3 regions of the Streptomyces sp. NPDC101776 genome follow, and region 3 is predicted to be linked to each of the others. Evidence: riboswitches for the same ligand, from Rfam matches in the RefSeq annotation. Region 3 holds a riboswitch; each other region holds the start of a gene.
What was found. A riboswitch is a leader RNA that binds a small molecule or an ion and turns the genes downstream of it on or off. The one in region 3 is predicted to bind S-adenosylmethionine.

Region 1 (4,604 bases), on a different contig from region 3:
GCAGCATCCCGAAGTACTCCACCGGCGCCCATGGCGTGTGCGAGAAGTGCCCGATCCGCAGGTCGGGGCGGAGTTCGCGGAGCATCCCGGGGACCAGGCACAGGTGGTAGTCCTGCACCAGCACCGCCGCGCCCTCGGCCGCCTCCTGGGCCAGCGCCTCCGCGAACGCCCGGTTGTACAGCTCGTAGGACGCCCACTGGCGCCGGAACTCCGCGTCGAAGACCGGCTCCAGCGGGGTCTGGTACAGCATGTGGTGGACGAACCACAGCACGGAGTTGGCGATGCCGTTGTACGCGTCGGCGTGCACGTCGGCCGGGATGGCGAGCATGCGCACACCGTCCTCGCCGACCCCCCGCCGTACCGCCTCCCGGTCACCCTCCGACAGCGCCGAGCACACCCACAGCGCCCCCGCGTCCGGCCCGATCGCCGACAGCCCGGACACCAGCCCGCCGCCACCCCGCCGGGCACGCAGCGAACCGTCGTCGCCCACCTCGTACGAGACCGGGCCACGATTGGACGCGACGAGCACCTGAGCGGCACCGGACGGGGACGAGGGGGACGACGTAGAAGCCATACGGCACAACCTAGCCCGGCCCGGAAACGCTCAAACGTACGGACGGGTCACAACGGACCGGATGGATCCGTATACGGCCAGGCCGCGACCGGACCGCGACCGGGGCGCGGCCTGGGCATGGCCTGGGCATGGCCGGCCCACGGCCCGACCGGGGCCTGACCGGCCGTGCTGCTACGCCACCTTGCGGGACTGGTACTCGGTGATGTCCGCCATCGGCGGCCTCTCCTCCGTGTCCACGGAGTACGTGCGCGGCTCGAAACCGTCCGGACCCCGTTCGAACTGGGTCAGGGAGGGCCGGATCAGATGCCCGCGGGCCAGCCTCAGCTGAGCCGTGCGGTAGATCTGCGCGGCCATCCGCCCCAGCGCCTGCCCGTCCTGGTGCCGGTGCTTGCGCACCCCGACGTCCACCTGGGCGAGCGCGTCCAGACCCACCAGGTGCAGCGCGTCGACGAGCATGCCCAGCTCGACGCCGTACCCGACGGGGAAGGGGAGTTGCTCAAGGAGAGAGCGGCGGGCCGCGTACTCACCGCCCAACGGCTGCACGAATCCGGCCAGTTGAGGCCAGTGCATGTTCAGCAGCGGGCGGGCCATCAGCTCGGTGACGCGTCCGCCCTGGCCGGCCGCGCCGCCGAGCGGGCGGTCGTACATCGCCTTGACGAGGTCGACGCCGGGGTCGGTGAGCAGCGGGCCTACGATCCCGGTGACGAAGTCCGAGGAGAACTCCTTCAGGTCCGCGTCGATGAAGCAGACGATGTCGCCGCTCGTCACCAGCAGCGAGCGCCACAGCACCTCGCCCTTGCCGGGCACGGCGGGGATGCGGGGCAGGATGTCGTCCCGGTGCACGACCCGGGCGCCCGCCGCGGCGGCCACCTCGGAGGTGCGGTCGGTGGACCCGGAGTCGACGACGACGATCTCGTCGACGAGCGGGACCTGCTGCATGAGGTCATGACGGATGATCGCGACGATGTCGCCGACCGTCGCTTCCTCGTTGAGCGCGGGCAGCACGACACTGACCGACTGGCCCGTGCGGTGCTTGGCGGCAAGAATCTTGTGGAGCGGCCGATCGGTCATGGACCAGGAGCGGGTGCTCAGCCAGTGCTCGACTTCCTTCAGCACGTTGCGCGGCTCCTCTGCGTTCTCTCGGCGAGGGCTGGTCACAGACAGTGAGTGTCTGGTCCATCTCGCGGTTCGGACGGCTCACTCAACTGTCCTGGCCTTCGGTTACAGTCTTGAACAACGCTGATGACCATCGCATGTCGGGGGCCGTCGGCGAGACAATCGCGTACACAACTGAACACCGCTCATCCAGAGGGGCAGAGGGATACGGCCCGTTGAAGCCCCGGCAACCCTCCAGCCGGTCTTGTCGCATGTGGTGAAAGAACCGCCATGCGCCGAGGCTCCCGGCTCGGGAAGGTGCCAAATCCGTCTCATGGCGAAATGCGTCGTGAGGAAGATGAGGAAAGGGCCTCGCCTCCATGGCTGCGCAGACTGTTGCAAGCACCACGAACCCCGCGAAGACGGACACGACCGCCGCGGACCCCACCCCCACGAACACCGTCGACCTCGGCCCCGCCACCGCGCTCTCCTGCCGCGAGTGCGGCCACCGCGTCCCGCTCGGCCCGGTCTTCGCCTGCGAGGAGTGTTTCGGCCCGCTGGAGATCGCCTACGACTTCTCGGCCTACGACACCGAAGAGCTCCGCAAGCGGATCGAGGCGGGCCCCGCGAACATCTGGCGTTACGCGCCCCTGCTGCCCGTCCCCGCCGACGTGGCGACCAAGCCGAACATCAACCCCGGCTGGACCAAGCTCGTCCAGGCCGACAACCTCGCCCGCGAACTCGGCGTCGACGCCGGCAAGCTGTTCGTGAAGGACGACTCCGGCAACCCGACGCACTCCTTCAAGGACCGCGTCGTGGCGCAGGCCATCGAAGCGGCGCGCGCCTTCGACTTCACCACCCTCTCCTGCTCCTCCACCGGCAACCTCGCCGGCGCCGTCGGCGCCGCCGCCGCCCGGGCGGGCTTCCGCTCCTGCGTGTTCATCCCGCACGACCTGGAGCAGGGCAAGGTCGTCATGGCCGCGATCTACGGCGGCGAGCTCGTCGGCATCGAGGGCAACTACGACGACGTGAACCGCTTCTGCTCCGAGCTGATCGGCGACCCGGCCGGCGAGGGCTGGGGCTTCGTCAACGTCAACCTGCGGCCGTACTACGCAGAGGGCTCCAAGACCCTGGCGTACGAGATCTGCGAGCAGCTCGGCTGGCGGCTCCCGGACCAGCTGGTCGTGCCGATCGCCTCCGGCTCGCAACTCACGAAGATCGACAAGGGGCTCCAGGAGCTGATCAAGCTCGGGCTCGTCGAGGACAAGCCGTACAAGATCTTCGGTGCGCAGGCGGAAGGATGCTCGCCGGTGTCCGTCGCGTACAAGGCGGGGCATGACGTCGTACGGCCGCAGAAGCCGAACACGATCGCGAAGTCGCTGGCGATCGGGAACCCCGCGGACGGTCCCTATGTGCTGGATATCGCCCGGCGCACCGGTGGGGCTGTCGAGGACGTCACCGATGAGCAGTGTGTGGACGCGATCAAGCTGCTGGCGCGGACGGAGGGCATCTTCGCGGAGACCGCCGGTGGGGTGACCGTCGGTGTGGCGAAGAAGCTGATCGAGAGCGGGTTGCTGGATCCGACGTTGACCACGGTTGTGCTGAACACCGGCGACGGTCTCAAGACCCTGGACGCGGTCGCCGGTACTGGGCTCACCGCGACGATTCGGCCCAGCCTCGAGTCGTTCAGGGAAGCTGGGCTCGCGTCCTAGTCGTTCTTCGTCTGCGGGCCGGTGGGGGCTGGTCGCGCCCACGCGCCGGTAGCCGCAAATCGATACAGCCCCGCGCCCCTGAAAGACAAAAGCCGTACCTGACCGGAGGTCTTGAGCATGAGCGTTTCCGTCCGTATCCCCACCATCCTGCGCACCTACACCGGCGGCAAGGCCGAGGTCTCCGCCGAAGGCGCCACCCTCGCCGAGGTCATCAGCGACCTGGAGAAGAACCACAGCGGTATCTCCGCCCGCGTCCTCGACGACCAGGGCAAGCTGCGCCGGTTCGTCAACGTCTACGTCAACGATGACGATGTGCGGTTCGAGCAGGGGCTGGAGACGGCCACTCCGGACGGGGCCGGCGTCTCGATCATTCCGGCCGTCGCGGGCGGCTGATAATTACCCTTGGTAACGCCGGTTACCGAGAGTTCATCGAATTGCCCCCTCCGTGAGAGAAACGGAGGGGGCAATTCTGTATGGTTGAGCGCGGTAGAGTTGGGGAACGCGCACCACTCCGCATGCCGGACGCATATGAGTACCGGCTCCGCGTGCGATGAGAAGTAGCCAAAGTGTGTAGGCATTTTGCGCGTTATGTGCCCTTTATCGGGCCCGACTTGCCCTGAAGTCGGACGAATTCTCCGTAAATTCCCGACCGATCCTGCCCGGAATTCTCGTCGGATTGACCTGTTGCAGACGGCAGTTGGACGGATACATTCGGCCGCGGTCGACGCGTTCCGGCGCACGCCCCCAATCCTGTGGGGGGTGAGGTCTGACCCGGATCCGCGAAGTGTGGGTCCGTGCAAGGGCCAGTAATAGGGGAGTTAGGCATGGCTCAGGGCACCGTCAAATGGTTCAACGCGGAGAAGGGGTACGGCTTCATCGCGGTCGACGGTGGTGCGGATGTTTTCGTCCACTACAGCGCGATTCAGATGGACGGCTACCGCACCCTGGAAGAGGGTCAGCGGGTCGATTTCGAGATCTCGCAGGGTCAGAAGGGGCCGCAGGCGGACATGGTCCGGCTCGCGACCACCTGAAGCACGCGCCGACGAACAGCAGCGACGTTCTTCGTTCCTCATCGAAGGGCTCGTACTCCTGGGGGGTCACCTCCTGGGGTACGGGCCCTTCGGCATGCCCGGAGCCGGGGGTCGGACTCGGGGGCCGCAGCAGGGGCCGGAGTGGGTGCCAGAACGTGGGAGCCGCTTGCACTCGACCATGCCGAGTGCTAA
Region 2 (4,604 bases), on a different contig from region 3:
GTTCGTTGTCAGTGACGGTGCGGCCGAAGTCGCCGGTCGCCAGGGACCTCAGGTAGTCCAGGTACTGGGTGAGCAACGGCCGGTCGTAGCCCGCCTGGTGGAGTTTCGCCTGGAGCTGGTCGGGGGTGAGCCGGTCGCCGAAGGCGGCGCTGATCGGGTCGCCGGTGGCGCGCATCAGGAAGAAGACCAGGCTGACCAGGATGAACACGGTGGGGATGATGAGGAGGAAGCGGACCACCAGGTAGCGGGCGAGTCCGTACCCGGCGGCGCCGTCGGCGGGGTTGCCGACGGCGCCGGGGGCCGTCTCCTGGGTCAGGGCACTCACTTCTTCGAGAGTCCTGCCCAGCGGAAGGTGTACGCGCTGGTCAGCGCGTCCGGCACACCGCTGACGTCGGTGCGGGTGACGATCGCGGTGGACCCCTGGAGCAGCGGCAGCAGCGGCACCTGCGCGGCGGCCTTGTCCTGCGTCTCCTTGAGGAGTTCGGCGCGCTTGGCCGCGTCGGTCTCCGTCTCCTCCTCCAGGATCAGCGAGCGTACGGCGGGGTCGTCATAGCCGTTGGCGACCCAGCTGTTGGCCGAGTAGAAGGGCGAGAGGTAGTTGTCGGCGTCCAAGTAGTCGGCGTACCAGCCGAGTTGGTACAGCGGGTACAGGTGCTTGATGCGGTCCTTGCCGTACTGGGTCCACTCGGTGGACTGGAGGTTCACCTTGAACAGACCGGTCGCTTCGAGCTGGGTCTTGACGAGCGCGTACTCGTCGGCCGAGGACGAGCCGTAGTGGTCGCTGTTGTACTGGAGGTTGAGGGTGACGGGGGTGGTCACCTTCGCCGCCTTCAGCCGTGCGGCGGCCGCCGCCTTGTCGGGGCCGCCCTTCTTGTCGCCGTAGAGCGACTTGAAGGAGTCGCCGGCGCCGGTGAGTCCGTCGGGCACCGAGCTGTAGAGCGGCTGGTAGCTGTTCTTGTAGACCTGCTGGGCGAGTTGGGCCCGGTCGACGGAGTCGGCCACGGCCTGGCGGACGGCCAGCGCCTTGGCCTTGTCGGCGTCCTTGGTCTTCGTGCCGTAGGGCTGCGTGGTGAAGTCGAAGACGATGTAGCGGATGCCGTTGCCGGAACCGGTGTGGACCTTGATGTCCTTCTTCCTGGCCAGGTCGTCGAGGTCGGCGGTGGTGAGGGTGCGGTAGACGGCGTCGACGGTGCCCTGTTGGACGTCGAGCTTGAGGTTGCTGGCGTCGGTGTAGTACTTGAGCTGGATGTTCTTGGTCTTCGGGGTGCCCAACTGGCCGCCGTAGTCGCTGTTTTCGGCGAAGGAGACCAGCGAGTTCTTGTCGTAGCTCGTGACGCCGTACGGGCCGCTCCAGGGCTTGGCCGCGACGATGGCCTTGTCGTCGAGGATCTTGTCGGCGGGGAAGGCCTGTTCGTCGACGATGTAGCCGGCCGCGGTGGACAACACCTGGGGGAACAGGGTGTCGTTGGCGGACTTGAGGGTGAAGACGACCGTGGTCGGTGACGGGGCGGCGACCGAGGCGAGGTTGTACAGGAGCGACGAGGGGCCGTTCTCGTCGGCGATCTTCAGGGTCCGGTCGAAGGTGAACTTGACGTCGGAGGAGGTGAGTTGGTGGCCGTTCGCGAACTTCAGGCCCTTCCGCAGAGTCACCGTGTACTCCTTGGGCCCGGTCAGCTCGATGCCGGTGGCCAGGTCCGGGGAGACCTCCGTGGCGCCGTTCTTCACGCTGAGGAGGGTCGCGTAGACCTCGCTCTCGATGGTGCCGGAGCCCGCGTCCCAGGTGCCCGCCGGGTCGAGGCCGGCCACCTGGTCGGTGGTGCCGACGGTGATCGTCGGACCGTCGGACCCGGTGGACGTCTTGCTGCTGGTGCAGCCGCTGAGGGCGACCAGGAACGCCGCGCCGAGGGATATGGCGCCGAGGGGTCGAAGAGGTCTGACGGTGCTGGAGTGTGCCATGGCTGGTCTCTGTCTCCGCATGGGTGGGTGCGCGAAAGGGGTGCGGCGGGCAGGACATGCCGGGCGCGCGCTGTCGCGTGAAGGGTGAGAGTGGGTGAAGGTGCTGCGCGAGGAACGGGTCAGCTGTGACAGAGACAGCTGGAGACCAGCAGCAGATCCACATGGCGCCGGGAGCACAGCACGAGGCCAGTTGCCACGCAGTCCTCCTCAAGGTGTCGCCGGCAACTGAGGCCGGTGGGAACGCACTTGCAGAACAGGAACATCCGCCGAGCGGTCACCTGGGGCACCCCACTGCGTCGGGGGTTGCCGTCCGGCCAGCCAGGGCTTGATCACCGGAACTCGTAGCTCGCGCTCACCGTAGATCGACTGTTCTGTCTGCGTCAAGAAGGCCCGGGGCGGCGACCGTGTGCGGGGAAGTCGCTTTCTGCCGGGCGCGGAGTCGGTGCCGACAGGGTTGGCGGGGAAGGGAGTTCCGCCGGGCGGCCAACTCGGTGGGGGTGCCGCGGTCATCGACGGCATCGTCCAGGGCCGCCCGCACACGGCCGAAGCAGACGGGCTCGCGCAGCCTCACATCCGGGCTTTCAGCACGTCGACCTCACAGCCCGGCGCGAACGGGTCGAAGCCGTGCTCGCTCAGCCAGCGAACCACCAGCAGGCTGCGGAACGACCACCACGCGCGGATCACGTCGAGGTCGACGTCGGTGCCGTAGCCGGCGATCAGGTCGTCGAGGCGCTCCTCGTGTCCGAGCGTGAAGGTGGCGAGGTCGTACAGGGCATCACCCTGGGCCGCCTCGGACCAGTCGATGATGCCGGTGACCTCGTCGCCGTCGACGAAGACGTGCGCGATCTGGAGGTCGCCGTGCGTGAACGCCGGAGTCCACGGCCGGAGCGCGGCCTCGGCGACCTGGCGGTTGCGGGCGACCAGGTCGGCGGGCAGGACACCGTTCGCGACGAGCGACTCGCACTCGTCGTCGAGTTCCGCCGCCAGCGCGACAACGCTCCGGCCGGGTCGGGGCGGCAGCGGCGCGTCGTGCAGCTTCCGGATGACGGCACCCGCCGCGGCCCACGCCGCCGGCGATCCGGTCGACGGCCCGCCGAGGCGCCCGAGCGTGGTCCCCGGGAGCGCGGCGATCGCGAGCACGTGCGGCTTGCGCCACAGGACCTCCGGGGTCGGGACCGGCGCCAGGGCCATCGCCTCGACCTCGACGTCGATACGCGCCTGATCGGCGTCCACCTTCAGGAACACGTCACCGACACGCAGGGTCGCGCGCTCGGAATGAGCGACGACGACTTCGACCTCGTCCATGGGCGACCAGTATTCCGGGGACGAACGGCGACGTCGCCGGGTTTGTCGCGTGCGGCTGCGCGGCTGACCGCGTCCTCTCGGCGTCATGGATCTGTCTGGCGTCACGTTCCGCGACTCGTCGGGCTTCAACGCCCTCCTGCGCCTACGACGCCCTTCGCAACCGGAAACGAGGGTGCGTCCTGGTGCTCCTTGTGGCCCTTGCGGCGACGAAGGTCCGGAGGTTCCGGCGGGGAGCGGCGCGCGACCTCCCCAGGCAGTGCGCCGCCCCCGCCATCGCGCCTCGATTACCCCCAGGTTCCCGCCGTACTCCCGCTCAGAGCCATGGGCACGCCATTCGGCGACCGCCGCGGTCAGGGGCGGGTCTGCGAACGTGGTGGGGTGTTCCTGTCCGAGACCACCCCAACCTGGCCCAGCCGCCCCTCCGGCCGTGTCGGCACGTCTTGGAACGGCTCGTCGCCGGTACCTCCCGGACCGACAACGAGGGCCGGCGACTTGTCGTCCAGGATCCGGCCCACTCTCGCCGGGCACGGCCGGACTCGGCGAAAGGTGCGCTCCCAATGGGTCAAGCGCATCGCCCGGGGTAACCGGAACGGAACGTGAGAGCCGAGCGCCTCTCGGTATTCCTCCAGCAGAAGCGCTCCCGCAGTCCGCAGGACGTGCGGGACTGAGCGAAGGAGCGCCAATGGATGCGGCCGTGCTGCTCGAGGTCGAGCACCGACAAGGTGATCGAGGATCTGACGGTCCGCTCCTGGACCGAGGAGACGAACTTCTGCCCCGCCGTCCGCGCGGCGATGCCGTCCTCACCCTCCTTCCATGCCGCCCCACCACGCGCCAGTCCCCGAAGACCGGCACCCGGCGGGGGTGCCGTAGGCTGCGCGCGCTGGCGTTGGTACACACATACGAATATCGAGGGAGCATCTGAATGGTGAAGCGAGACAGCGCCGCAGACCTGGTGGGGCTCCTGACTGCCGACGACCGCAATCTGGCCGAGTCGTGGGTCGCAGAGGTGTCGAAGTCCCTGAGTGGTCGCGTGGGCCGGGCAGAGCTCGACCGCGAGCTGCGAGAACTCTACGAAGCCCTGGTGGAGGCATTGCGGCAGGGCGCAGCCGATGTCCACTCGGAGCAGATGTCCGAAGTCCGCGCCCTGCTGACCGAGTTGTCGCGGAACAGGGCACGCCAGGGGTTCTCACCGAGTGAGACCGCCATCAGCGTCTTTGCTTTGAAGCGGGTCCTCGAACCGGTGCTGGAGAACGGCTCCGTCGACGAGATCCGCGCCTACGTGCGGCTCGCCCGCGTCCTGGACGGCCTGGGGCTCTTCACGATCGAGACCTACACGCAGACCC
Region 3 (4,604 bases):
GTCCTGGGCGTGTTCATCCCGCTGGTGATCTTCCCGCTGGTCCTGGTCTCGATCGCGGTCTACCCGTTCATCGAGTCCTGGGTCACCGGCGACAAGCGCGAGCACCACATCCTGGACCGCCCGCGCAACGCCCCGACCCGTACGGCCTTCGGTGTCGCGTGGATCTCCTGGTACTTCGTCCTGCTCGTCGGTGGCGGCAACGACATCTGGGCCACGCACTTCCACCTGTCGATCAACTCGATCACCTGGTTCGTGCGCGTCGGCTTCTTCGTCGTGCCGGTCCTCGTGTTCCTCGCCACCAAGCGGGTCTGCCTCGGCCTCCAGCGCCGCGACAAGGACAAGGTGCTGCACGGCCGCGAGTCCGGCGTCATCAAGCGCCTGCCGCACGGTGAGTTCGTTGAGATCCACGAGCCGCTCAGCCAGGACGCGCTGCACACGCTCACCGCGCACGAGCAGTACGTGCCGGCCGCGATCGGCGCGACGGTCGACGACAACGGCGTCGAGCGCAAGGTGAAGGGCTCCCAGAAGCTGCGCGCCAAGCTGAGCGAGGCGTACTACGGCGAGGAGTCCCAGATCCCCAAGCCCACCGTCGAGGAGTACAAGGAGATCACGAGCGGCCACGGCCACCACTGATCGCTGAGGCGTCGCCACGCCACAGTCGAAGGGCCCCGTCCGAACACCGGACGGGGCCCTTCGCCGTGTCCCGCGCTGGATAGGGTGGGGGCACATCGCTGAACCATTTCTCTACGACACCCAGGAGCGGCCGTATGAGCGCTGTGACCCCCGCTGGAGGCGACACCGCGGCGGCCCGTTCCTGGCCCGAGGTACTGAACGCCCTGCTGTACGGCCAGGACCAGGACGCCGACGCGACGTTCTGGGCGATGGACCAGATCATGCGCGGCGAGGCGACGGACGCGCAGATCGCCGGGTTCGTGGTGGCGTTGCGGGCCAAGGGCGAGACCGTCGAGGAGATCACCGGGCTCGTGCGCGCGATGTACGAGCACGCGAACGTGATCGAGGTGTCGGGGCGGACGGTGGACATCGTCGGCACCGGCGGCGACGGCGCGAAGACGGTGAACATCTCCACGATGTCCTCGATCGTGATCGCCGGCACGGGCGCGAAGGTCGTCAAGCACGGCAACCGGGCCGCGTCCTCCGCGTCCGGTGCCTCCGACGTCCTGGAGCGGCTCGGCGTCAACCTGGAGCTGACCCCGCGGCGGGTGGCCGAGGTCGCCGAGGAGGCCGGGATCACGTTCTGCTTCGCGGTCAAGTTCCACCCGGCGCTGCGTCACGCGGGCGCCGCGCGCGGCCAGTTGGGCATCCGCACGGTGTTCAACGCGCTGGGCCCGCTGACCAACCCCGCCAAGGTGCGGGCCCAGGCGGTCGGGGTCGCGGACCCGCGGATGGCGCCCATCATCGCGGGCGTCTTCGCCGAGCGGGGCAACTCCTCCCTGGTGTTCCGCGGCGACGACGGCCTCGACGAGCTGACGACCACGTCCACCTCCCGGGTGTGGATCGTCCGCGACGGCAAGGTCACCGAGGAGTCCTTCGACCCGAGGGACGTCGGCCTCGAACTGGTCCCGGTGGAGGCCCTGCGCGGCGCAGACCCCGAGTTCAACGCCGGCGTCGCCCGCCGCCTCCTGGACGGCGAGACGGGCCCCGTACGGGACGCCGTACTCCTGAACTCCGCGGCGGCCCTGGTGGCCCTGGAGCCGGGGGACGGGCCGCTGGCGGATCAGCTCCGGGCCGGGATGGAGAAGGCGGCGGAGTCGATCGACTCGGGAGCGGCCAAGCGGACCCTGGAGCGCTGGGCCGCGGCCAGCAACGCGTAGCGCCACGGGGGTTGTCGTCCCGCGATCCGGACACGGGTTGCGGGACGGCGATCACCTCACGTAAGTTTTCTGATCAGGTCATGAGTGACAGTCATGAGGCCCCGGCCGACTGTCCGGCAACCCTCCGTCCGTGGCGGGGTGCCCCGGGTGAAGACCAGGCCGTAGGCAGCGAGGTCTGCGGCAAGCGCGGGCCCCTCGAAAGACACCAGGGGTCCTGGTCATCGAGGGAGCCCTCTGTGAGCAAGCGAATGCGATAGGGCGTCGAGCCCCGCCTCCGCATACCCCCTTTCACCCTTCACCGTGCTTGAGTCGTCCGCGCTCGCACGGCGGAACCGCCTTGCCTCTCACGGGAGTTCGCCATGTCTGTCTCCACCGCTGCCGTCGCCCAGACCGTTTGTCCCCCGCTGCCCGTTCTGGGCCGGGATGTCACCGTCCCGCTCGTGACGGGTGGCGAGGTCACCTACGCGGCCCTCGACTACGCGGCAAGCGCCCCCGCCCTCCAGCGCGTCTGGGACGACGTGGCGGCCTACGCCCCGTACTACGGCAGCGTCCACCGCGGCGCCGGCTATCTCTCGCAGCTCTCCACCGACCTGTTCGAGAACGCCCGCAGGACGGTCGAGGAGTTCCTGGACTGCCGCCCCGACGACCAGCTGATCTTCACCCGCTCGACCACGGACTCCCTCAACCTCCTCGCCGCGGCCCTTCCCGCCGACTGCCAGGTCTTCGTCTTCGAGACCGAGCACCACGCGTCCCTCCTCCCCTGGAAGGACGCCGAGGTCACCTACCTCAACGCCCCGCGCACCCCGGCCCAGGCCGTCGAGACCCTGGAGCAGGCCCTCGCCGCCCGCACTGTGTCCAATGAAGAGGGTCAGGGCCCGGCCCTGGTCTGCGTGACGGGCGCCTCGAACGTCACCGGCGAGCTGTGGCCGGTACGGGAGCTGGCGGCGGCGGCTCACGCCCACGGCGCCCGGATCGTCCTGGACGCCGCCCAACTCGCCCCGCACCACCCGGTGTCCGTCCAGGACCTCGACGTCGACTGGATCGCCTTCTCCGGCCACAAGCTCTACGCCCCCTTCGGCTCCGGCGTCCTGGCCGGCCGCGCGGACTGGCTCCAGGCGGCCGACCCCTACCTCGCGGGCGGCGGCGCCAGCCGCAAGGTCACCCGGCGCGAGGACGGGGGAGTGGACGTGGAGTGGCACGACAGCGCCGCCCGCCACGAGGCCGGTTCCCCGAACGTCATCGGCGCCTACTCCATCGCGTCGGCCTGCAAGGCGCTGACGGAGGCGGGCTTCGACACGTTGGTGGCCCGCGAGCAGCACCTGATCGCCGAGGTCCGCGCGGGCCTGGCCGAGGTCCCGCAGGTGAAGGTCCTGTCCCTGTTCGGCGACGACGCCCCGCGCGTCGGCGTGATCTCCTTCGTCGTCGACGGCTGGAACAGCTCCCACTTCGCCGCGGCCCTCTCCGCCGAGTACGGCATCGGCGTCCGCGACGGCCTCTTCTGCGCCCACCCCCTCGTCCGCACCCTCCTGGGCAGCGACCCCCAGACCCAGGGCGAGTGCGGCGCCCCCGAAGCGGCCCCCGGCGAGAAGTCCCTCAACGCGATCCGAGTCAGCTTCGGCGCGGGCACCCCGGACGAGCACGTCGAGCGCTTCGTGACGGCGGTACGAGAACTGGTGACGAACGGCGCGAAGTGGAACTACCACACGGAGAACGGCCGCTGCGTCCCGGCGGTGTGATTCCGACTGTCCCGACGGCGCCGTCTCGACGCACGCCAAGGGCAACCCCCTAGGGGCGCGGGGAACTGCGCGACCAGCCACAACGGACGGTCAGCCGCAAACGATCCGCGCCCCCACCCCACTAGGCGCTCAACCTCACGAGTCCAACCCGATCGCGAACGCCGCCTCAAGGTCATGCTGCGAGTACGTCCGGAACGCCACGTGCGTATCCGTCCCCTCCACCCCGGGAATCTTGCTGATCCGCCCGGGGATGATCTCGGCCAGATCCTCGTGCTCCCGCACCCGCACCATCGCGATCAAGTCATACGTACCGGTGACAGAGAAGACCTCGCTCACAGATTCGAGCGCGGCGATCGACTCGGCGATCTCCGGAATCCGGTCCACGCTGGTCTTGATGAGGACGATCGCGGTGATCACGGCTGGTTCTCTCCCTCGGGGACCGTTACTGGGGCGGGCCCAACTCTAGTCGTACGACCGAATCTCACCCACGCGTAGCCGAACCCCAGCGTGAAGCCCACCAGGTGGGCGAGGTACGCCACCCCGGGCCCCTGCGCCGCCTGCCCCGCCGCCAGCCACTGCAGGGCCGCCCAGAAGGGCAGGACCACCCACGCGGGGAAGCGCAGCGGCAGGAAGAAGAGGAAGGGGAGGAGACTCGTCACGCGGGCCCGGGGGAACAAGTACAGGAACGCCCCGAGGACCGCCGAGATCGCCCCGGACGCGCCGACGAGGGACTGCGCGGAGCCGGCGTTGGCCACCGCGTACCCCAGCAGCGCCAGGTAGCCGCAGCCCACGTAGAACAGGGTGAACTCGACCCGGCCCAGCCGTTCCTCGGTCATCGCTCCGAAGACGTAGAGGAAGAGCATGTTGCCGAGGAGATGGATCCAGCTGCCGTGGATGAACAGGGCCGTGACCGGGGTGAGGGCCTCTCGGGCCGGGCTCGCGAACAGGTCGGCCGGGACCACACCCCAGCGGCGGAAGTACGCCCGCTGCGCCACCAGCAGCGCGTCCCCCGTGCCGTAGGACGGGACGAAACCCG

Region 1: it holds a riboswitch for S-adenosylmethionine, as region 3 does, so the genes downstream of both, thrC (threonine synthase) here and ACIRRY_RS10295 (aminotransferase class V-fold PLP-dependent enzyme) in region 3, are expected to answer to the same signal.
Region 2: it holds a riboswitch for S-adenosylmethionine, as region 3 does, so the genes downstream of both, ACIRRY_RS41390 (ABC transporter substrate-binding protein) here and ACIRRY_RS10295 (aminotransferase class V-fold PLP-dependent enzyme) in region 3, are expected to answer to the same signal.

The regions. Positions count from the first base shown of each region.
Region 1 covers NZ_JBIWMV010000006.1:237,477-242,080, reverse strand. The annotation lists gene ACIRRY_RS21720 (trehalose-6-phosphate synthase) at 1-574, opposite strand, end outside; gene ACIRRY_RS21715 (glucosyl-3-phosphoglycerate synthase) at 746-1,690, opposite strand; SAM riboswitch class I at 1,873-2,034, shown strand; gene thrC (threonine synthase) at 2,050-3,381, shown strand; gene ACIRRY_RS21705 (MoaD/ThiS family protein) at 3,499-3,774, shown strand; gene ACIRRY_RS21700 (cold-shock protein) at 4,206-4,412, shown strand.
Region 2 covers NZ_JBIWMV010000020.1:184,353-188,956, forward strand. The annotation lists gene ACIRRY_RS41385 (ABC transporter permease) at 1-325, opposite strand, end outside; gene ACIRRY_RS41390 (ABC transporter substrate-binding protein) at 322-1,956, opposite strand; SAM riboswitch class IV at 2,194-2,303, opposite strand; gene ACIRRY_RS41395 (phosphotransferase family protein) at 2,524-3,261, opposite strand; gene ACIRRY_RS41400 (STAS domain-containing protein) at 4,184-4,604, shown strand, end outside.
Region 3 covers NZ_JBIWMV010000002.1:1,006,955-1,011,558, forward strand. The annotation lists gene ACIRRY_RS10285 (cytochrome bc complex cytochrome b subunit) at 1-633, shown strand, start outside; gene trpD (anthranilate phosphoribosyltransferase) at 768-1,832, shown strand; SAM riboswitch class IV at 1,909-2,025, shown strand; gene ACIRRY_RS10295 (aminotransferase class V-fold PLP-dependent enzyme) at 2,192-3,568, shown strand; gene ACIRRY_RS10300 (Lrp/AsnC family transcriptional regulator) at 3,704-3,985, opposite strand; gene ACIRRY_RS10305 (rhomboid family intramembrane serine protease) at 3,982-4,604, opposite strand, start outside.